DNA from 4 places in the Bradyrhizobium sp. WSM471 genome. Region 2 is predicted to be linked to each of the others. Evidence: predicted binding sites of a transcription regulator. Region 2 holds the regulator's gene; each other region holds the start of a gene.
The links. The regulator LexA, encoded in region 2, represses DNA repair genes until DNA is damaged. The targets are predictions, from matches to a motif close to TGTTCNNNNTGTGTTCNG.

Region 1 (5,771 bases), 110 kb from region 2:
GACCGAGAGACCGCCCAGGGTGGCGGTGAGCTTGTTGTCGATCCAGGCGTAACCACCGGTGCCGTAGAACAGCACGTTGTTGACGGCCCAGCCGATGCGGCCGCGCACGGTGCCCATCGCGTCAGTCTTGGAGCTCAGCGAGGCGGGGATGCCACCGACGCCCGCAACGAAAACCGTACCAGCGGCCGAAGCGCTGACGTCTGCCCAGGCGCCATCGGCCTCGACGCCGAACACGACGTTGCCGGTCTGCCAGTTATAGCCGGCGGTGCCGCCGACGAAGCCGCCCTTCATCTTCGGGTCGGTCGAGGAATTTTCCCAAGCACCACCACCGACGATACCGAGGTAGAAGCCGGTCCAGTTGTAGACCGAAGCCATGGCCACCGGAGCCTTGGTGTAGGGGCGCGCCGCCAGATCAGCGGCCGAAGCCGGGGCAGCGAGAGCGAACAAACAGGCCGAAGCCAACCAAACCTTTTTCATTTTCAACTAATCCCAGTCCCAGTTTCTGATTGTGCCTTCCACGATCGGGAAGGGCATCGGACGCGGTGGTCCAACTGATGTCTCCATACACCAGTGAAGCCGCAAGTTGTGTCACTCAAAAGTCACACCATGTTTGAAACGTAATGGTTGTTGACTGACTATTCCGAGCTGGGAAGCACAGCAAAAAAGGCCGGCACAGGGCCGGCCTTTGATCTCAATGATATCAGAGGGATATCAGTACTTCGCGACGAGCGAGCCGCCCCAGTTGAAGTGATAGTTCACGCCCACCTTGATGGTGTGAACGGTGTCGGTCCATTCGGAGCGGTTGGTGACCACTGGAGAGTATTGGATCGTGCTCCTGCCGAAATCGATGTAGTTATACTCGACCTTGGCTGACCAGTTCGGAGCGAACATGTATTCAGCGCCTGCACCGACGGTCCAACCCCAGCGCCAGTCGTTCTGGACGAAGACGTTTCCGGGAACGCCGTCGTAGCGGTGCTGGATGTCACCGACCGCGGCACCGCCGCTGACGAACCAGAGCGCGGGGCCGGTCGAGTAGCCGAGACGGCCCTTGATGTCGCCGAAGCCACGAATCTTCGTGAAGTAGGTGTCGCCGAGGCCGGCGTTAATCTCGGCCGAACGGCCGCTGATGTCGGCCCAGTGATAGTCGCCTTCGATGCCGAACACGGCCGGACCGGACTGCCAATTGTAGCCGAACACCCCGCCGACGAAGCCGCCGCTCGTGTCATACCTCTGGCTGCCCGCGAAGATCGCTGTGTTCGGACCGTCGAAGAAGGTCTCGTCGCTACGACCCCAGCCGCCGCCTCCCTGCACACCGGCGTAGAAGCCGGTCCAGGTATAGATCGGTGCGGGCGCGGCCATTGGCGCCTTCGTGTAAGGACGCGCGGCCATGTCCGCCGCACTGGCCGGAGCCGACAGGCCCATCGCCACTGCACCGATTGCACCAATAAGAAGCTTATTCATTGCCAGTCTCCCCAGGTTCGTCCGCCTCTTAATGTCCCCGAAGCGGCTGATCAGGCGCGAGGCCCATATGAACTAAGTCGAAGGCAACCGTAGCTCTGCGGAGCGGCAGAGTCCGTCTCCGAAATGCAACAAGAACGGGGCAGTGCGAGTAGCCATAACTTGCTGAATGTTAAGTTCTTTCTTCCGTTTTTTGGAACCTACAAAGGTTCCAATCGACGCGTGCCTTCCCACAGGACATCGCCGATCGATCCCACACCTTCAGTGCTGTCATTCGCCAAGAACAAATCTGGAACGAGCCGGAGGTCGATGCTATATGTGGGGATAACCGGAGGGGTGACGGACTGATCGGCGTCCGCAAGCGTTCGGCGAGCGTATAGGGTCGCCTCAACAGGCACGGCGGAACGCGGGGAGCGGACCGGCCTTCTTGAATTCAATGGCATTCGGAGCGGAGAGCGGAGATGGCGGGAAGCGTCAACAAGGTCATTCTGGTTGGAAATCTCGGCAAGGATCCTGAAATCCGCCGCACCCAGGACGGGCGGCCGATTGCCAATCTGAGCGTCGCGACCTCGGAGACGTGGCGCGACAAAGCGACCGGCGAGCGCAAGGAAAAGACCGAGTGGCACCGCGTCGTGATCTTCAATGAAGGGCTCTGCAAGGTCGCCGAGCAGTATCTGAAGAAGGGCGCCAAGATTTACGTCGAGGGTGCGCTCCAGACCCGCAAATGGACCGACCAGAGCGGCGTCGAGAAGTACTCGACCGAAGTCGTGCTGCAGGGATTCAACTCCACCCTGACGATGCTGGACGGCCGTAGCGGCGGTGGGGGAGGCGGCAGCTTCGGCGACGAGCCGGGCGGCGATTTCGGCTCCTCCGGTCCAGTCAGCAGCGCGCCGCGGCGCCCCGTTGCGGCCGGCGGCGGTGGCCGCAACAGCGACATGGACGACGATATCCCGTTCTGAGCGATCACGTTCTGAGAACGCGGCGTCTCGATGCGGATGCGTCCGCCGGATCGGCGCCGCTTCTCATCTCGTGTCAGAAAATCCCACTAATCGGCAGGACGGGCTCGGGATTTCCGGGCCCGCTTCAGGTTTGGGGTGAGCTCGGATTGCGGCTTGGCAAATGCGCTGATGTGGCAAGCTCGCCGCGCGGTTTTCCCCGCGTCCCCGGCGATTTTGCAAGGCCGATGCGGGGGCCGTCCGCGACACCGCTCGCAAGGGCTTAAGTTGTTGGAAAAATAGGCGGAAAAAGCGCTTCCCAGAACGCCGCGAGGGTGGTTATCAGGGGCTCGATGCGCTATATGATTCCCAGATAAAACTTCACCGGATTTCCCCTTGGCTGACGACGACGACAAGCCCGGCGACCAGCCGGCGCAACCCTCGGATATTCGCCCCGTCTCCATCTTCGAGGAGATGAAGAAGTCCTATCTCGACTACGCCATGAGCGTGATCGTGGCGCGGGCGCTGCCTGACGCTCGCGACGGTCTGAAGCCGGTGCATCGCCGCATCCTGTACTCGATGAACGAGCAGGGGCACACGCCCGACAAGAAGTACGTCAAGTCCGCCCGCGTGGTCGGTGACGTCATCGGTAAATATCATCCGCATGGCGACCAGTCGATCTACGACGCCATGGTCCGGATGGCGCAGGACTTCTCCATGCGCGTGCCGCTGATCGACGGCCAGGGCAATTTCGGCTCGGTCGACGGCGATCCTCCGGCTGCCTATCGTTACACCGAAGCCCGATTGACGAAGGCGGCGCTGGCCCTGCTGGCCGACATCGACAAGGACACGGTCGATTTCCAGCCGAACTACGACAACAACGAGACCGAGCCGTCGGTCTTGCCGGCCAAGTTCCCGAACCTTCTCGTCAACGGCGCCGGCGGCATCGCGGTCGGCATGGCGACCAACATCCCGCCGCACAATCTCGGCGAAGTCATCGACGCCTGCGTCGCGCTGATCGACAACCCCGCGCTCACCATCGACGAGCTCATCAACATCGTGCCGGGACCGGATTTCCCGACCGGCGGCGTCATCCTCGGACGGCAGGGCATCCGCGCCGCCTATCACCTCGGCCGCGGCTCGGTCATGATGCGCGGCAAGGTCGCGATCGAGACCATCCGCAAGGAGCGCGAGGCGATCATCATCACCGAGATTCCCTACCAGGTGAACAAGGCGACGATGGTCGAGCGCATCGCCGAGCTGGTCAAGGAAAAGAAGATCGAGGGCATCGGCGACCTGCGCGATGAATCCGATCGCGACGGCTACCGCGTCGTCATCGAATTGAAACGCGACGCCGTGCCGGATGTGGTGCTCAATCAGCTCTACAGGTTCACGCCGCTGCAGACGAGCTTCGGCGTCAACATGGTGGCGCTCGACAGCGGCCGTCCGCGGATCATGCATCTGAAGGACCTGCTGGCGATCTTCGTCGACTTCCGCGAGCGCGTCGTCACGCGGCGCACCAAGTTCCTGCTCGCCAAGGCCCGCGACCGCGCCCATATCCTGGTCGGTTTGGCCATCGCGGTCGCCAATATCGATGAGATGATCCGCGTCATCCGGACCTCGCCCGACCCGACCACCGCGCGCGACACCCTGATGTCGCGCGACTGGCCCGCCCGGGACGTCGAGGACATGCTGACGCTGATCGACGATCCGCGCCACCGCATCAGCGAGGACGGCACGATCCGGCTGTCGATGGAGCAGGCGAGGGCCATTCTCGATTTGCGCCTGCAACGCCTCACCGCACTCGGCCGTGACGAAATCCGCGAGGAGCTCGACAAGCTCGCCGGCGAGATCGCCGACTATCTCGACATCCTGCGTTCGCGCGACCGCGTGCTGGGAATTATCAAGTCCGAGCTCGCCGAAGTGAAGGCCGAGTTCGCGACCCCGCGCCGCACCGTCATCATCGAGCAGGAAGGCGAGGTCGAGGACGAGGACCTGATCCAGCGCGAGGACATGGTCGTCACCGTCTCGCACGCCGGCTACGTCAAGCGCGTGCCGCTGTCGGCCTACCGGGCCCAGCGCCGCGGCGGCAAGGGCCGCGCCGGCATGCAGACCCGCGACGAGGATTTTGTCAGCCGGCTGTTCGTGGCGTCCACGCATACGCCGATGCTGTTCTTCTCTTCGCGCGGCCAGGTCTACAAGATCAAGGTCTGGCGCCTGCCGATGGCCGCGCCGAATGCGCGCGGCAAGGCGCTGATCAACATCCTGCCGCTGGAGCAGGGCGAGCGCATCACCACCATCATGCCGCTGCCGGAGGACGAGTCCACCTGGGGCAATCTCGACGTGATGTTCGCCACGACCGGCGGCAACGTCCGGCGCAACAAGCTGTCCGACTTCGTCGATGTCCGCCGCTCCGGCATCATCGCGATGAAGCTCGACGACAACGAAGCCATCGTCGACGTGCAGATCTGCACCGAGCACGACGACGTGCTTTTGACCGGCGCCGGCGGCCAGTGCATCCGCTTCCCCGTGACCGACGTGCGCGTGTTCACTGGGCGCACCTCGATGGGCGTACGCGGCATTGCGCTTGCCGAGGGCGACAAGGTGATCTCGTTGGCGATCCTGCGCCACGTCGAGACGACGTCCGACGAGCGCTCGGCGTACCTGAAGATGCGTCGCGCGGTCGCCGGCGAAGCTGCGCCCGAGGAGCCGGCGGCGGACGCGGAGGCCGAGGAGACCTCCGGCAGCTTCCAGCTCGCCCAGGAGCGCTACATCGAGATGTCGGCGCAGGAGCAGGTCGTGCTGACTGTCTCCGTCAACGGCTACGGCAAGCGGACCTCGTCCTACGAGTACCGCACCACGGGCCGCGGCGGCAAAGGCATCGTCGCCATGAGCGTCAACAACCGCAACGGCAACCTCGTAGCGTCGTTCCCGGTGGAAGATGCTGATCAAATCATGCTGGTCACCGACAAGGGCCAGCTGATCCGCTGCCCGGTCGAAGGCATCCGCGTCGCCGGCCGCTCGACCCAGGGCGTGATCGTGTTCGACACCGCCGAGGACGAACACGTCGTCTCGGTCGAGCACATCACGGAAGAGGCCGAGAGCGGGAATGGGACGAACGGGGAGTCGAACGGGGAGTGATGCGGCACCCCTCGTAGCCCGGATGGAGCGAAGCGCAATCCGGGACTCTCTGCGCGGCGCAACAAACCCGGATTGCGCTTCGCTCCATCCGGGCTACGATTTGCGCTAAATCTCCAGCTCCGTGCCGAACTCGACCACCTGCTTGGTCGGCACGCCGAAGAACGCGGCGGAGCGTTCGGCGTTGCGTTGCAGAAAGGCGAACACGGTTTCGCGCCAGACCCACATGCCCGGCACGTC
Region 2 (5,771 bases):
CACGATCAAGGAAGCCGCGGTCGCCGGACGGCACATCCGCCGCGCCGGCGTCGATTTCCGCGAAGGCGACGTGCTCCTGCGCAAGGGAAGCCGTCTCACCGAGCGCGACCTCGCGCTCGCCGCCGGGATGAACCATCCGCACCTTGCCGTTTTCAGGCGACCGAAGGTCGCGATTCTCGCCACTGGCGACGAGCTGGTGATGCCGGGCACCACGCCCGGCCACGGCCAGATCGTCTATTCCAACGGCTACGCCCTGCACGCGCTCGCCCGCAGCGAGGGCGCCGAGACCATCGACCTCGGGATTGCCGCCGACACGCTGGAGGCGACCACCGCCGGCATCCGCCGCGCCCGCGAGAGCGGCGCCGACATCCTGATCACGACCGGCGGCGCATCGGTCGGCGACCACGATCTGGTCCAGCAGGCGCTGCGGGACGAAGGCATCGCGATGGCGTTCTGGAAGATCGCGATGCGGCCAGGCAAGCCGATGATGCACGGACGACTCGGCGCAATGGGTGTGATCGGCCTGCCGGGCAATCCCGTGTCGTCCTACGTGTGCGCTTTCCTGTTCATGGTGCCGCTGATTCGCGCCCTGTCGGGCCGTTCGGTGATTCACCATCGCCGTGAACGCGCCGTGCTCGGCCGCGACGTCGGCGCCAACGACCAGCGCGAGGACTATCTGCGGGCGCATCTGGAGGAGCGTGACGATGGCACACGCGTCGTTCTTCCCGTCAATCATCAGGACTCTTCGCTGCTTGCGAATCTCGCTGCAGCGCAGGTACTTCTCGTGCGCGCACCATTCGCGCCGAAGGCCGAAGCCGGCACGGCTTGCGAAGTGTTGCGGCTCCCCGTCTGAGCGCCCCCGCAACGCGCGTTCCGCGAAGTTCGCCCTGTTCACGGTAAATTAAGCAGTTGCGGAACATGTATCGAACATATAGTGTCCGTTCATGATTTGTTTCGAGCATGTAGCGGCTTATGGCCGAATTCTGCGTCTCGGAATCGGACGACATCAACCGGGGGACTTTGGTCGAGATGTTAACGCGCAAACAATACGAGCTTCTGCGGTTCATCAGTGAACGTCTGAAGGAAAGCGGCGTGCCGCCCTCCTTCGACGAGATGAAGGATGCGCTCGACCTGCGCTCGAAGTCGGGCATCCATCGCCTGATCACGGCGCTCGAGGAACGTGGCTTCATCCGACGCCTGCCCAACCGCGCCCGTGCGATTGAAGTCATCAAGCTGCCGGAGCTCCAGGCGGCCGCCGGCAGCCGCCGCGGCTTCACCCCGAGCGTCATCGAGGGCAATCTCGGCAAGGTGCGTGCGGGCTCCAGCCTGCCCGCGGACGAGGGCGAACGCCCCGTCGCGGTGCCGGTGATGGGCCGCATCGCGGCCGGCACGCCGATCGAGGCATTGCAGACCCGCAGCCATACCATCAGCGTACCGCCTGACATGCTCGGCTCGGGTGAGCATTACGCGCTCGAAGTACGCGGTGATTCCATGGTCGAGGCCGGCATCCTCGACGGCGACATGGCGCTGATCCAGCGCAACGAGAGCGCTGATACCGGCGACATCGTGGTGGCGCTGATCGACGACGAGGAAGCGACGCTGAAGCGCTTCCGCCGTCGCGGCGCCTCGATCGCGCTCGAGCCCGCCAACGCAGCCTATGAGGTCCGCATCCTGCCGCCCAACCGGGTGAAGATTCAGGGCAAGCTGATCGGGCTTTACCGGAAGTACTGATACCGGAAATGCTTCATACCGGAAGTGCTTGGCGCCTCGCGCGCTTCCGATCTGCAGCGCCGGTCAGAGATTGGATCGGATGATCGTCCGCTCCGGCTGGATAGTCGTTCTGGTTCTGCACAGACTATCCGGCCCCTCCTCCGGCGCTGGCTCCTCGCGACGCCGACGAAGCGGTACCGCTTCAAACAGCACCGCTTCGCGGCTCGAGCGTTCGAGGAAACAGCGACCAGCGGTCAAGTTCGACCGTTGCAGCCAAGCCGGCAATATTCGCGCATGCGCCTCCCGAATGCATCGCAAGGGGCTTTGTTCCTATTGAATTCGGGAAAGATAATGTGATCGCGGCCTGCAGAAACCAGCCGCAGATTTGCCCACAACCAAGCAGAGCGTTCGTGCTTCAACTCTGATAGAGGCCTGCGCCTCGATTGAGAGACGCGGGTTGCTATCCCAGCATGAGGAGCACCCGATGTGTGACTACAGCCTGCATGCCGTCGCGTCGCGCCCCGCCGAAGTCGGCGAGACGATCGTCACGACAAGCTTCCGCGGCACCTCGACGCGCGGCTTCGCCTCCGCAGCCGATCCGTCTGTTGCCGTCTGCCTGCTGCCGGGAACGGAGCTCGCCTTCGCCGACGACGTCCGCTACGACAATCGCTGGATCTGGACGCGCACCATCAATTCCCGCGTGGGCAAGTTCGGCAAGATCGATCCGCACGTTCCCGACCGCCATCATGACGCGATCGAATTCCCCGACGGCAAATACGTGCTGGTGACGCAGCTCGTCGAAGGCCAGCGAGCGACCGTGCTGCAACTGCCGGTGACTCAGTCGGTCACCGAGCGCGAGAACAAGGCGCAAATCATCGCCGACAGGCAGCCGACCGTCACGCACCTGCCGATCGGCTGACACAGCCGCCCTCCGGCTACGAGGTCGGAGGTCAGGATTGAATCGCCATCGCCGGCCGTGGCCGGCGAGAAGGTGTGGTTTGCGCCCGGCGAATCCGAGCGGATGCGCCAACCCACTGCATTGCTCCGCACCATCAGATCAATCGTCGGCCTGCAAGTCGGTCTCCGCCGGCGTTGCGTCCTTGATGCGGGGCGCGGTCGCCTTCGGCGCAAGGCTGCCGTCGAAATCACCCTCACCGGCGCCGGCCGGCAACCAGGGGCGGCTCGTGCCTCTCGCCCTTACCGTCTGAACCACAAAACCGTCACCACGCCGCGTCAGCGCCAGCGCGCTCTGGCTGGCGAGTCGCTGCCGATCGACCACCATCGCCGCGCAATCGGGCGGCGTGGGACGTGTCGTCACCACCAGCGCGGCCCGACTGCAATCGTCCGCGAGAGCGTCGACGCGCAGTGCCAGCGCGACCAGCCTCCCGTCGGCCAGTGGCGTCACGCAGCCGGATTCGTCACAGGACACGCCATCGGCCAGCGAGGCTCTGCCGGCATCGCGCGGATCGGCGTCGGCAGCGAGCCATTCCTTGAGCAGAAAGCTGTCCTTGTTGGTCCTGATCAGGTGCAGATATCCGTCCCTGCCCCGCACCGCGACGCTCGCGCCATCCCCGGCAATCAGGATGTCGGGCTGCCGCGCCGACAGTCCCCAGAGGATCGCTGCCAGCAGCACCAGGGCGCCGGACCAGCGCAGCGGCGTGCGCAACAAGCCCAGCACGATGATTCCCAGGCTCGCCGCGATCAGCGGCGCGATCCCGAACGCCGGGATGCGGCCGACCGCGCCCGGCAAGGCCGCGACCCAGCGGGAGACCGCGACCATCCACTCGATGCCGATCCCCATCAGCCACCAGAACACGCTGTCCAGCCCGAACGGCGCAGCAAGCAGCCCCAACAGTCCCGCCGGCATCACCAGCGCCGAGACCACCGGCATCGCGCCGAGATTGGCGAGCACGCCGAACGGCGTGACACGGTGGAAATGGAACGCGGCATAGGGCGTAGTCGCAAGTCCCGCAATCAGCGAGGCCATGAACAGCATCGCGATCTCGCGCCCACCCCACATCGCAATGCGCGCGGTCGCCGAATGGTCCGGCGAGGCAAACAAATTGGGCATGCCGATCTGCACCAGCGCCACCAGCCCCAGCGTTGCCGCAAACGACATCTGAAAACTCGGATGCACCAGCGCTTCCGGCGCGACCGCCAGCACGATCAGCGCGGCGACAGCCAACGTGCGGAAGGTGATGGCACGGCGATCGACCATCACCGCGATCAGCACCACCGCCGTCATGAAGAACGACCTTTGCGTTGCGACCTCCGCGCCCGACAGCAGCAGGTAGAACGCGGCGGCGACCAGCGCGGCGGCGGCCGACCATTTCTTGATGGCGAAGCCGGCCGCCAGTCCCGGAACCAAAGCGAGCAGCGCGCGCACCGCGAAGAACACGACACCGGCCACGACGGCCATGTGATAACCGGAGATCGAGAGCACGTGGCCGAGGCCGGAGATGAACATCGCATCGTTGACGGGCGTGGTGATCGCATCGCGTCGCCCGGTGAGCAGCGCAGTCGCGATCGCCCGGTTGTCGCCGTCGAGCGTCGCCCGGATGCGGGCATCGATCGCATCGCGCAAGCCTTGCATGAAGGCCGCATAACGCAGCCGCCAACCGGCGGTCTCAGGGGGCGCCGCCACCGTGATGGCGCCCATTGCGAAGCCGGAGGCGCCGATGCCCTGGAAGAACATGTCGCGCGAAAAGTCGTAACTGCCGGGCCGCACCGGCGCGAGCGGCGGCATCAGCCGCGCCTTGAGCTGAACGAAGCTGCCGACCTCCGGCGCGGTGCCCTTGCGGACCGACAGGCGCACGCGCTCGAGCCTGACGTCGCTACGCTGCGCCTCCATCGCGGTGACGCGCAGCACGAAACGATCTGTGCGCTCGCGGATGTCGCGGGCCTCGACGAAGCCCGACAACGACACCGAATAGAGCGCCTTTGCCAGCACCGGGTGAGCGATGCGCGCCGTCTTCCAGGTCGCGACGGCAAAGCCGGCCGCGACCGCCGCGATCATGATGGCCGGGGCGAACAGCCGGCTCCGCCGCAACAGAGCCGCGCCGAGCAGGAGCGCGATGGCGGTCGTGGCAACGACCCACAGCACCGGCTCATGATCTGCGGAGAAATAAAGCGCGATGCCGCAGCCAAACGCCACGGGCACCCACGGCAACAACCGCCCGGCGCCAGCCTCGGCGCGTAGCCACACGCGGAGGGTCTCGGCCAGCGATGTCCAGAGGTCGAGGCCTGCAGGCGCAAGGCCGCTGGCAGACGCGGTGCGGCCCCCGGGCCACGTCCCCGCGATCCCCTGCGACCGTACCGTCCGGCCCGGCTCCGCCATTCCCTGCACTCGATAATACGCAACGAAGCGAGAAGCTACCGGAACGTGCAGGCGGGCGGATAGCGGTACGGATCAGGAACGAAAGGGCGCGACCGCTACTTTTCCTCTTCCATCGTCACCGCGACATCCGCCTTGGCCGACAGCCGGACCTTGTTGCCCTCGATGTCGGCGACGAGGCCCTTGTCGATGAAGTGATGATGTCCCTTGTGGCTGCCCTCGCCGCTGTCCTTCTTGGTCAGCTTGATGCGATTGCCTTCGACCTTGTCGACGGTGCCGATGTGGACGCCATCGGCGCCGATGACTTCCATATGCTCTGCGATGTTCTGCATGGTGGGTTCCTTGTTGGACCCACCCCAACGCGCGGGATGCAAGTTCGTTCTCTCACGAGAATGACGAAGCCGTGTGCCCGACTGGTCAGATCAGCGGCGCCTGCGACGAAGCATGGTGATTGACGATCTTCCAGTCGCCGTCCTCGCGAATGATGACCCAGCTCATCTTGACCGAGAAATTGGGACGTTCGCCGGCGAGATCGAACGAGATGGTTGCAGCCATGTTGATCAGATCAGGACCTGCCCTCGCCGCATTCACTTCGGAGAACACCGCGCTCGGTTTGCGCCAGCGTGGCAGGCCATTGAAATAGTCTGCGACGCCGTCCCTGCCCTGGTAGAGCTTCGGGTTGGAGCCGAAGAAGAAGGCATTCTTCGAATACAGAGACGAGAGGGCA
Region 3 (5,771 bases), 1.4 Mb from region 2:
CCTGTCGCAATCGCCTGTTGGCCTGGTGCTGCAAGCCAGCGGCCAGGACCCGGTGCAGGCCGGCGCGCTCGGCTTCAACATCGTCAAGCACAAACTCGCCGCCTTCATCGTCAGCGCGTTCTTTTCGGGGCTATCGGGGGCGCTGCTGGTGTTCTACTTCGGCACCGCCTCGGTCGGCACCGTCGTCGACGTGGCGGTCGGCGTCAACGTGATCGTGTCGGCCGTGCTCGGCGGCCGGCGCACCGTGCTTGGCGCGGCGCTGGGCGCGATCTTCCTGATCGTCGCTGGCGAGTTCTTAAGGCCCACCGGCGAGCTCGCGACCTTTATCGTTTCGGCCGTCGCGCTGCTCGTCGTGCTGTTCTTCCCCGGCGGCTTCCTCGGAGCGGCCCTCTCGCGTGAGGCGCGCTCGTGATGGATATGCGATCTTCAAACAGGGCCGTGCTCGAAGTCCGCGGCCTGACCAAGCGCTTCGGCGGACTGACGGCGGTGAAGAACCTCGGCTTCGAGGTCAATAGCGGCGAGATTTTTGGCCTGATCGGGCCGAACGGCTCGGGCAAGTCGACCGCAATGAAGAGCGTGATGGGCATCGAGCGCCCGACATCAGGCGAGGTGATCTTCGAGGGCGAGGACCTGGCCGGCCTTCCCGCGCACAAGATCGCGCGCAAGGGTTTTGGCATGGTGTTCCAGCATTCGCGGCCGCTGAACCGGCAGACCGTGCTGGAGAACATCATGGTCGCGCTGCTGCCGGACAGCCTGTTCATGCTGTTTCCGGACAAGGCGCTGGTCGAGCGCGCCAAATGGATCGCCGACCGCGTCGGGCTCGGCAGCGTGATGAACCGCCGCCCGCCGACGCTGCCCTTTGCCGACCTGCGCCGGCTCGAGCTCGCCAAGGCGATCGCGCGCGATCCGAAGGTCGTGCTGGTGGACGAGCCCTTTGCCGGGCTGACGCGCGCAGAAGTCGACGTTTTCTCCGACCTGATCCGCAGCTTTCGCGACGAGGGCCGCGCGGTGATGCTGGTCGACCACAACGTCAAAAGTGTCGCGGCGCTGGTCGACCGCGTGCTCGCGATGTATCTCGGCGAGGAGATCGTCACGGGCAAGGCCGATGACGTCATGAAGAACGAGACGGTGCGGCGGGTCTATCTCGGTGGCGCCATCGAGACCCATGCGCGACCCGAGACGAGCTTCAAGGACAAGGTGCCGCTGCTCCAGGTCGAGAATGTCAGCGTGTTCTACGGCAAGGCGCAGGCGCTGGAGAACGTCTCGATCCACGTCCATGAGGGCGAGTTCGTCTCGATCGTCGGCCTCAACGGGGCCGGCAAGACCACGTTGTTCAACACCATCTCTGGCTTCCTGCCTTATAGCGGCGAGATCGTGCGCAGCGGTGAGAAGCTGCGCGGCACGACGCCGGCGAAGATCGCCCGCAGCGGCCTCGTGCAGTGCCCGGAATCGCGCGAGCTGTTCGGCGAGATGAGCGTGCGTGAAAACCTCGATCTCGGCGGGCAACATCTGGCCGACGACAAGCGTGCGGTACAGCTCGCATGGCTGTTCGAGCTGTTCCCCATCCTGAAAGAGCGTCAGGGCCAGATGGCGCAAACACTCTCCGGCGGCGAGCAGCAGATGCTTGCGATCGGCCGTGCGCTGATGATGCAGCCGCAGATCCTGATCCTGGACGAGCCCACGCTGGGCCTCGCCCCCGTCATCCTCGAGCTCCTGTCCAAGGCCCTGGAGAAGCTGCGGCAGACGACGTCGATCACGGTGCTGCTCGGCGAGCAGAACGTGACCTTCGCGCTTCCGCATGCCGACCGCGTCTATGTGCTCGAACATGCAAGGATCGTCTGGGAAGGCGATCCGGGCCGCTTCGCCGCGGAGGCTGGCGCCGATTTTCTCTAGTTCGCGCATACCAACAACAAAAGAAGCAAAGGGAAACGACCATGCGACCATCGCCGAATTTGAGCAGCAGCTTCCTCCTCGCCTCCGCGCTGGCGCTGTGCCTCGCTGCTCCCGCCTACGCGCAGTCGAACGACCCGATCAAGATCGGCGTCATCGCCGAAGTGCAGTCGATTGCGGGTGCCGCGACGCCTGGCGGCGCGCAGATCGCCGCCGACGAGATCAACGCGAAGGGTGGCATTCTTGGCCGCAAGATCGAGATCGTGACCTACGACAACAAGAGCTCCTCGGCCGACTCGGTGCGTGCATTCCAGCGCGCGGTGAGCGAGGACAAGGTCTCCGCCGTGATCGCGAGCTACATCAGCGAGGTCGTTCTCGCGCTCGAACCCTGGGCGGCGCGGCTGAAGATGCCGCTGATCACCCCCGGCGCGGCCTCGAACGAGATCACCAAGGCGATCCATAACGACTATGAGAAGAACAAGTACACCTTCCACGGCTATCTGACCTCGGCCGCGCAAGCGCAGCTCGTCTGCGACGCCGCCAAGGATCTGCTGGTCGACAAGCTCAAGTTCAAGACGGTCGCGATCATGAGCGAGGACGCCGCCTGGACCAAGCCGCTCGACGTCGGCTACGAGGCCTGTCTTCCGAAAGCAGGCCTCAAGGTCGTCGAGCACGTGCGGTTCTCGCCTGACACCACCGACTTCACGCCGATCTTCAACAATATCGAGGCCAAGAAGCCGGACGTCATCGTTACCGGCATCTCGCATGTCGGCGTGCAGCCGACCGTGCAGTGGAAGAACCAGCAGGTGCCGGTCCCGATGTTCGGCATCAGCGCGCAGGCGCTGAGCCCGACCTTCTGGAAGGACACCAATGGTGCCGCCGACGGCGTCCCGTCGCTGGCGGTCGCAACGCCCGACGTCGCCGTGACCTCCAAGACGAAACCGTTCGCGGCGGCGTTCAAGGCCAAGTTCGGCTCGCCGCCGGCCTACACCGGCTACACTGCCTATGACGAGGTCTACTTCATCACGGAGGCGATCAAGCGCGCGGGCTCGACCGATCCCGACAAGATGGTCACTGAACTCGAAAAGACCGACTACGAGGGCACGATCGGCCGCATCCAGTTCTACGGCAAGGACGACGAGTTCACCCACGGCATCAAGTCGGGTCCGACGACCGTGTCAGGTCTGGTCTTCCAGTGGCAGGACTCCAAGCAGGTCGTGGTCTGGCCCGAGAAGATCGCGGAGGGCAAGCTCAAGTTTCCGAGTTTCGTGAAGCTGTCGCAGTAACCGGCCGAGCCCGCCACCGGGCTCGGTACTGGGCACCCATCACCCTGAAAGGCCCGTCGCTTCCATCGCGGCGGGCCTTCGTTTTGTGCAGAACGCAACGGGTACGCTGGCATCGGTGGACCCATCCTGCGATCCTGCCGTTAACCTCCTATGCGTGGGCCGGAGCAGCCAGATGGACGACCGACCAAGACAACCCGATGGCCTGATGCAGGATGACGGCTTCGTTCGCGTGCGAGGCGCGCGTGAGCACAACCTCAGGAACGTCGACGTCAGTATTCCGCGCAACGCCCTCGTCGTGTTCACGGGCGTATCGGGCTCCGGAAAATCATCGCTCGCCTTTGGGACGATCTACGCCGAGGCACAACGACGATATCTGGAATCGGTGTCGCCTTACGCGCGGCGTCTCTTCCACCAGATGCAGATCCCCGAAGTCGACGACATCGAAGGCCTGCCGCCCGCCGTCGCGCTCCAGCAGCAGCGCGGCGCGCCAACGACGAGGTCGTCCGTCGGCAGCGTGACGACCATCTCGAACCTGCTCAGGATGCTCTATTCCCGTGCCGGCGATTACCCGCGCGGACAAAAGATGCTCTATGCGGAATCATTCTCGCCGAACACGCCGGAAGGCGCCTGCCCGACCTGCCACGGCATCGGCAGGATGCTTGACGTCACCGAAAAATCGATGGTGCCCGACGACACCAGGACCATCCGCGAGCGCGCCGTCGCGGCCTGGCCCAGTGCCTGGCAGGGACAGAACCTCCGGGACATCCTGACAACGCTGGGCTACGATGTGGACAAGCCCTGGCGTGAGCTACCCAGGAAGGACCGCGACTGGATCCTGTTCACGGAGGAGCAGCCGACCGTTCCCGTCTATGCCGGTTACACTGCGGCCGAGGTCAAACGGGCCCTGCGCCGCAAGGAGGAGCCGAGCTATCAGGGTACGTTCACCGGCGCCAAGCGCTACGTGATGCAGACCTATGCCAAGTCCGAGAGTGCGATGATGAAGCGCCGCGTCGCGCAATTCATGATCACCCAGGACTGCCCGACCTGCCACGGCACGCGTTTGAAGCCTGAGGCGCTCAAGGTCAAGTTTGCCGGCCTCAACATCGCCGAGATGTCGCATCTGCCGCTCAAGCAACTGCAAGTGGTGGTCAGGCCGTTCGCGAAAGCCTCGAGCGACAGGTCGGAAAAGGCGGTCGTGGCAAGGCGCATCTGCGAGGATTTGTCGGCGCGGCTGGCCGTCCTGCTCGACCTCGGGCTTGGCTATCTCGCCTGCGAGCGCAGCACGCCGACGCTGTCGCCGGGCGAGTTGCAGCGCTTGCGTCTGGCGACGCAGGTCCGCTCGAACCTGTTCGGCGTCGTCTATGTGCTCGACGAACCGTCCGCAGGCTTGCATCCCGCCGACACCGAGGCGCTGCTGCGGGCGCTGGACCGGCTGAAACACGCAGGCAATTCGATCTTCGTGGTCGAGCACGAGATCGAGGTAATCAGGCATGCCGACTGGCTGGTGGACGTCGGGCCGGATGCCGGCGAAGGCGGCGGGAACATCCTCTATAGTGGACCGCCCGCAGGGCTCAGTCAGGTCGCGCAATCCCGAACCGCCCATTATCTCGCCCATCCACGAAAGCCGCTGCCGACGGTGCGCCGCGAACCGAAGGCGCATCTGAAAGTCCGGGGTGTGACCCGCAACAATCTTCGCGGCCTCGACGTCGATGTCCCGCTCGGGGTTCTCGCCAGCGTGACCGGCGTGTCGGGCTCGGGCAAATCGAGCCTGATCAGCCAATTCCTCGTCGATGCCGTGGCGGAGCATCTCGGCCATACACGGACCGCGGAAGCGGATGACGACAGCCTGGCAGCACCCGCGATCGAGACATTGGGTGGCAAGATCGTCGCCGGCCTCGATCAGGTCGATCGCCTCGTGGTGGTCGATCAGAAGCCGATCGGCCGCACGCCGCGGTCCAACCTTGCGACCTATACGGGCCTGTTCGACCACGTCCGGAAGCTGTTCGCCGCGACGCCGCAGGCAAAATCCCGCCGCTACGATGCCGGGCGCTTCTCGTTCAATGTCGCGAAGGGCCGATGCAGCACCTGCGAAGGCGAAGGATTTGTCTGCGTGGAGCTTCTGTTCCTGCCCAGTGTCTACGCACCCTGCCCGACCTGCAAGGGCGCGCGCTACAACGACAAGACGTTGGAGGTGAAGATCCGCGGAAAATCCATCGCGGATGTGCTGGCGATGCGCGTCGACGAGGCCTTCGAATTCTTCCGCGAAGATCCAACACTGAACCGTTCGCTGGGGGTCGTCCGCGAGGTCGGCCTCGGCTATATCCGCCTCGGTCAGTCCGCGACCGAACTGTCGGGTGGCGAAGCCCAGCGCATCAAGCTCGCGACCGAGCTCATGCGTCCGCAACGCGGCCACACGCTCTATGTCCTGGACGAGCCGACCACCGGCCTTCATCCCAGCGATGTCGAGCGCCTGATCGCCCAGCTCGAGCGCATCGTGGACGCCGGCAACAGCGTGGTCGTGGTCGAGCATGACATGGATGTCGTCTCTCATAGCGACTGGATCATCGACCTCGGTCCCGGTGCCGGTGATGAAGG
Region 4 (5,771 bases), 2.1 Mb from region 2:
GTTGAGAACGAGAACCATGTTCAACATGGCTGCTGTCAGTCGCCTGCCTCTGCCGGCGTGTTGCCGCCGGCGCTGTTCTGCCAGACCCATTCCTGGATTTCCGGCATGTCCTCGCCGTATTCGCGTACATAACGCGAATGCTCGATCAGCTTGTCACGGAATTGCTGCTTCACCTGCGCCGCCCTGGTCGCGAGCCCCTGCACGCGCTCGATCACCTCGATCGCGAGGTGATAGCGGTCGAGCTCGTTGAGCACGACCATGTCGAACGGCGTCGTCGTGGTGCCTTCCTCGGCAAAGCCGCGGACGTGCATGCCGGCGTGGTTGGTGCGGTTATAGGTCAGCCGGTGGATCAGATAGGGATAGCCGTGATAGGCGAAGATCACCGGCTTGTCGCGCGTGAACAGGCCGTCGAAGTCGCGGTCCGACAAGCCGTGCGGGTGCTGCTCCCTGGGTTGCAGCGTCATGAGGTCGACGATGTTGACGACGCGGATCTTGAGCTCGGGCAGCGCCTTGCGCAGCAGGTCGACGGCGGCGAGCGTTTCCAGTGTCGGCACGTCGCCGGCGCAGGCCATCACGACATCGGGCTCGCCATTCGCATCTTCCGTGCCGGCCCAGCTCCAGATGCCGATGCCGGCGTCGCAATGCGTGGCTGCCTCCTGCATCGACAGCCATTGCGGCGCCGGCTGCTTGCCGGCGACGATCACGTTGATGCGATTGTACGTCCGCAGGCAGTGGTCGGCGATCCACAGCAGCGTGTTGGCGTCTGGCGGGAAGTAGATGCGGACGATGTCCGCTTTCTTGTTGGCGACGAGATCAACGAAACCGGGATCCTGATGGCTGAAACCGTTGTGGTCCTGACGCCAGACATGCGACGTCAGCAGATAGTTGAGCGAGGCAATCGGGCGCCGCCACGGCAGATGCCGCGTCACCTTCAGCCATTTGGCGTGCTGGTTGAACATGGAATCCACGATGTGGATGAACGCCTCGTAGCAGGAGAAGAAGCCGTGCCGGCCCGTGAGCAGGTAGCCCTCCAGCCAGCCCTGGCAGAGGTGCTCGCTCAGGACTTCCATCACGCGTCCATCCTGGGCGAGGTGCACGTCGTAAGGTTCTGTCGGCTCCATCCAGACGCGTTCGGTGGCCTCGAACACCGCATCGAGCCGGTTTGACGCGGTCTCGTCCGGGCCCATGATGCGGAAGTTGCGGGCCCCGGCGTTGAGGCGGATGACGTCGCGCAGGAATTTGCCGAGCTCGCGGGTTGCCTCCGCCACGACGCCGCCCGGCTGAGGGACCTCGACGGCGAAGCTGCAGAAGTCCGGCAGCTTCAGCTCCTTCTTCAGAAGGCCGCCATTGGCGTGCGGATTGGCGCCCATGCGGCGATGGCCTTCGGGCGCGAGCGCCTGCAGCTCGGCAACGAGCGCGCCGTTCGCGTCGAACAGCCTTTCCGGCTCGTAGCTGCGCATCCAGTCTTCGAGAATCTTCAGATGCGCCGGGTTCTCGCGACAGTTCGCGACAGGTACCTGATGCGCACGCCAAAATCCCTCCACCTTCTTGCCGTCGACTTCCTTGGGGCCGGTCCAGCCCTTCGGGCTGCGCAGCACGATCATCGGCCAGCGCGGGCGTTCGACGCTCTTGCGGCCGTCGCGGGCGTGCTGCTGGATCGACCGGATGCTGACGAGCGCGACGTCGAGCGCGTCTGCCATGGTCCGGTGCATCAATTTGGGATCGTCGCCCTCGACGAACAGCGGCTCGTGGCCGAGCCCGCGGAAGAGATCGCGGATCTCGTCGTCGCGCATCCGCCCGAGCACGGTCGGATTGGCAATCTTGTATCCGTTGAGATGCAGGATCGGCAGCACCGCGCCGTCATGCGCGGGATTGAGGAACTTGTTGGAGTGCCAGGACGCCGCGAGCGGGCCGGTCTCGGCCTCGCCGTCGCCGACGACACAGGCGACGATCAGGTCGGGATTGTCGAAGGCCGCGCCATAGGCATGCACCAGCGCGTAACCGAGCTCGCCGCCTTCGTGGATCGAGCCCGGCGTTTCCGGCGCCGCGTGACTCGGGATGCCGCCGGGGAAGGAGAATTGCCTGAACAGCTTGCGCAAGCCCTCGGTATCGCGCGCGATATCGGGATAGATCTCGCTGTAGCTGCCTTCGAGATAGGTGTTGGCGACCATGCCGGGACCGCCGTGGCCGGGACCGCAGACATAGATCACGCTCAGGTCCAGCGCGCGGATGACGCGGTTGAGATGGGCATAAATGAAATTCAAACCGGGCGTCGTACCCCAATGGCCGAGCAAACGCGGCTTGATGTGCTCGGGCCGCAACGGCTCGCGCAGCAGCGGGTTGTCGAGAAGGTAGATCTGCCCGACGGAGAGATAGTTCGCGGCGCGCCAATAGCGATCGAGCAGATCGAGGTCGCTGCTCGCTGCGGCCAATTGTTGTTGATTTGTCATGTTCCTGCCGACCTTCACCCGGGATCGTCACCAACCGAGTTCCGGCGAGATCGATCCTCGGCAGCATCAAACGGGATCGCCGTGACGGCACTGTTGCGTGAGGTCAAAAGCGGGCGCGCGAAGTTTGGGCAGATCTACTGTGCATGGGGTTGTTTTCACGTTTTTTGTTTGCGTTCTTGATTTGTTCCTTTGGCGTGCTATCTTGTGTTCATGAGTCCAGCATCCTCTCATGCTCTCAAGCACCCGCCGGTCACGGCGCCCTCCGAGCCGGCGGGTGCGCCTTCTGACTTCCCTGAGCTGGCGGTCGCCATCGACCGCCAGCGCAGGCGAGGCCGGGGCGCGCAGTCCAACGCCAGCGGCCGGTTTGAGGCCGAGGCGCGCGTCACATTCGACGATGGCTGGCAGAGCCTTGAAGAACTGCCTCCGTTCAAGACCACGGTCGGGATCGACACCTCGCGCAAGGTGATCACCCGCAACGAATCTCCCGACATCGGCTTCGATCGCTCGATCAATCCCTACCGCGGCTGCGAGCACGGCTGCGTCTATTGCTTCGCGCGGCCGACGCATGCCTATCTCGGCCTGTCACCGGGGCTCGACTTCGAGTCGAAGCTGTTCGTGAAGCCCGAGGCGCCGGCGCTGCTCGAGAAAGAGCTTGCGGCGCCGGGCTACGAGCCGCGGATGATCGCGATCGGCACCAACACCGATCCCTATCAGCCGATCGAGCGCGAGCGCAAAATCATGCGCGGCATTCTGGAGGTGCTGGAGCGCGCCGGCCATCCCGTCGGGATCGTCACCAAGTCGGCGCTGGTGACCCGCGATATCGACATTCTTGCGCGCATGGCCAAGCGCAATCTCGCCAAGGTCGGGATCTCCGTGACCTCGCTCGATCCGAAACTGGCGCGCACCATGGAGCCGCGGGCGTCCACTCCGTCGAAGCGGCTGGAGGCGCTGAAGCAGCTTTCCGAGGCCGGCATTCCGACCACCGTCATGGTCGCGCCCGTCATCCCCGCGCTGAACGATTCCGAGATCGAGCGCATCCTGGATGCCGCCGCCCATGCCGGCGCCAAGGAGGCCTCCTATGTATTGCTGCGATTGCCGCTCGAGGTGCGCGATCTCTTTCGGGAATGGCTGATGGCGAACTATCCGGACCGCTATCGTCACGTCTTCACGCTGATCCGCGACATGCGCGGCGGCCGTGACTACGACCCGAAATGGGGCGAGCGCATGAAGGGCACCGGCCCGATGGCCTGGACCATCGGACGCCGCTTCGAGATCGCCTGCGACAGGCTCGGGCTGAACAAGCGGCGCTCCAAGCTGACGACGGATCATTTTGCCAAGCCAAAGCGGAACGGCGATCAGCTCAGCCTGTTCTGAGGGACGAAGTGAGAGAGGCGTCGCATGAGTCAGGAACTGCCGGCTCCAATCCCGCGACTTACCGTCATCACGCTGGGCGTGAACGACATCCGCACCAGTATTGCCTTTTACGACGCGCTTGGTTTCTCGCGCCGGCTCAAGGTGACCGGCGAGGCCGTGGCGTTCTATGACACCGGCGGTCCGGTGCTCGCGCTGTTTCCCTGGGATCAGCTCGCGGTCGACGCCAAATTGCCTGATCATCCGAGGCCATCGACGTTTGGCGGCATGACGCTCGCTTGGAACTGTCGCGCGCGTGAGGAGGTGGATGCGGTGCTGGCGTTCGCCGTCGCCAAGGGAGCCGCGCTGCTGAAGGCCGCGCATGAGACCGACTACGGCGGCTATTCCGGCTATTTCGCCGATCCTGACGGCCATCCCTGGGAAGTCGTGGTCGCGCCCGGCATTGAAGTCGGCGAGGACCGGCGGGTGCATCTGGCGGAATAGGGCAGCTGACTTGAATAACGGGAATTGTCCGAGGTTCCCGGTTGCGCAGGCCATGCCGCTTGCGCACGATCCCGGCCATGATTCGGGATCAATCCGCCAAGAAGCCGGCCAAAGGCGCGCCCAAGAAGGCTGCGCCCAAGAACGGGAAGGCTGCGCCTAAGAACGGGAGGGCTGCGCCCAATAAAATCGTCAAGGCGCTGGCCGGCGCCAAGGGCGCCATCATGGTCGCCCCGAGCTTCCGTCGCGAGCGCGCGCTGATCAAGCGCGGCGTCTGGCCGGTGGCGGGCTGCGATGAGGCCGGCCGCGGGCCGCTGGCCGGTCCTGTGGTGGCGGCGGCGGTGATTCTCGATCCCGACCGCATCCCGCGCGGCATCGACGATTCCAAGCGACTGACGGCCGAGGAGCGCGAAAGGCTGTTCGACAAGATCTGCGCCACCGCCCAGGTCTCGGTGGCCGTCGCCTCGCGCGCCCGCATCGACCGCGACAACATCCTGCGCGCCTCGCTATGGGCGCTGAAGCGCGCCGTGGTGGCGCTGCCCGAGCAGCCCCGGCACGTCTTCGTCGACGGCCGCGACCGGCTCGACACGGCATGCGATTGCGAGGCCGTGATCGGCGGCGACGGCATCGTCCTGTCGATCGCAGCGGCCTCGATCGTTGCCAAGGTAACGCGGGACCGCCTGATGTGCGCGCTGGCTCAGGACTGTCCCGGCTACGGTTTCGAGCAGCACAAGGGCTACGCCGTTCCCGAGCATCTCGAGGCGCTCAACCGCCTCGGCCCCACCGTCCACCACCGCAGCTTTTTCGCTCCCGTCGCTGCCGCCCGTGCCAAGCACATGCCCTGGACGGTCGAGCCGGCACAGGACCTGTTTGCAGTGACCGAGATCGAGCTGCAGGTGGACACGAGCCTGGAAGTCGACGCGTCGGCAAATCTCTAGACGAGACTCGGTTGCCACGACGCGCCGCGCCCTCTATCAAAATAGTCGTGAGCGAATAGGGCCGGCTGCACGGGTTGGCTGCATCTTTCGGACGTTGCATGCGGTTTACCTCCCTGGTCATCGAGCTCATTCGCGCGCGGCCGCGGCTGATCGTCTGGATCGCCGTGCTGCTCCAGGCGGCGATGTGGCTGTTCGTGGCGCTGGTGTTTTATCGCAGCCCGCCCGGCAGCCTCGCGACGCTGCTGGCCTTCGGCCGCGAATACCAGGTCGGGACCGATCTCGGCCCGCCCTTGCCGGTCTGGCTCGCCGACATCGCCTATCGCGCCGCCGGCGGTCACGTGTTCGGCGTCTACGTGCTGGCCGAGCTCTGCGGGATCGCGACGCTGATCACGCTCTATCACCTGTCCCGCGCGGTGGTCGGCCCCCAGCAGGCAGTGCTGGCCGTGCTGCTGACCATGACACTGCTGGCCTTCTCCTCGCCCGCACTCGACTTCGGCCCCCTAGTGCTGGCGCGGCCGCTCTGGGCGCTGCT

Region 1: the regulator LexA is predicted to act here: its motif matches at 1,738-1,755, upstream of BRA471DRAFT_RS20335 (single-stranded DNA-binding protein).
Region 3: the regulator LexA is predicted to act here: its motif matches at 3,265-3,282, upstream of uvrA (excinuclease ABC subunit UvrA).
Region 4: the regulator LexA is predicted to act here: its motif matches at 2,622-2,639, upstream of BRA471DRAFT_RS11115 (PA0069 family radical SAM protein).

Annotation. Positions count from the first base shown of each region.
Region 1 covers NZ_CM001442.1:4,558,906-4,564,676, reverse strand. Annotated here, with positions in the region: gene BRA471DRAFT_RS20345 (outer membrane protein) at 1-477, opposite strand, end outside; gene BRA471DRAFT_RS20340 (outer membrane protein) at 712-1,461, opposite strand; gene BRA471DRAFT_RS20335 (single-stranded DNA-binding protein) at 1,920-2,417, shown strand; gene gyrA (DNA gyrase subunit A) at 2,790-5,534, shown strand; gene BRA471DRAFT_RS20325 (potassium transporter Kup) at 5,640-5,771, opposite strand, start outside.
Region 2 covers NZ_CM001442.1:4,665,759-4,671,529, forward strand. Annotated here, with positions in the region: gene glp (gephyrin-like molybdotransferase Glp) at 1-853, shown strand, start outside; gene lexA (transcriptional repressor LexA) at 1,030-1,731, shown strand; gene BRA471DRAFT_RS20800 (hypothetical protein) at 2,195-2,629, shown strand; gene BRA471DRAFT_RS20805 (ComEC/Rec2 family competence protein) at 2,768-5,047, opposite strand; gene BRA471DRAFT_RS20810 (DUF2171 domain-containing protein) at 5,143-5,376, opposite strand; gene BRA471DRAFT_RS20815 (nuclear transport factor 2 family protein) at 5,462-5,771, opposite strand, start outside.
Region 3 covers NZ_CM001442.1:6,017,709-6,023,479, forward strand. Annotated here, with positions in the region: gene BRA471DRAFT_RS27385 (branched-chain amino acid ABC transporter permease) at 1-412, shown strand, start outside; gene BRA471DRAFT_RS27390 (ATP-binding cassette domain-containing protein) at 412-1,893, shown strand; gene BRA471DRAFT_RS27395 (ABC transporter substrate-binding protein) at 1,935-3,176, shown strand; gene uvrA (excinuclease ABC subunit UvrA) at 3,349-5,771, shown strand, end outside.
Region 4 covers NZ_CM001442.1:2,577,245-2,583,015, forward strand. Annotated here, with positions in the region: gene BRA471DRAFT_RS11105 (acetate/propionate family kinase) at 1-27, opposite strand, end outside; gene BRA471DRAFT_RS11110 (phosphoketolase) at 36-2,450, opposite strand; gene BRA471DRAFT_RS11115 (PA0069 family radical SAM protein) at 2,661-3,824, shown strand; gene BRA471DRAFT_RS11120 (VOC family protein) at 3,849-4,304, shown strand; gene BRA471DRAFT_RS11125 (ribonuclease HII) at 4,382-5,239, shown strand; gene BRA471DRAFT_RS11130 (glycosyltransferase family 39 protein) at 5,338-5,771, shown strand, end outside.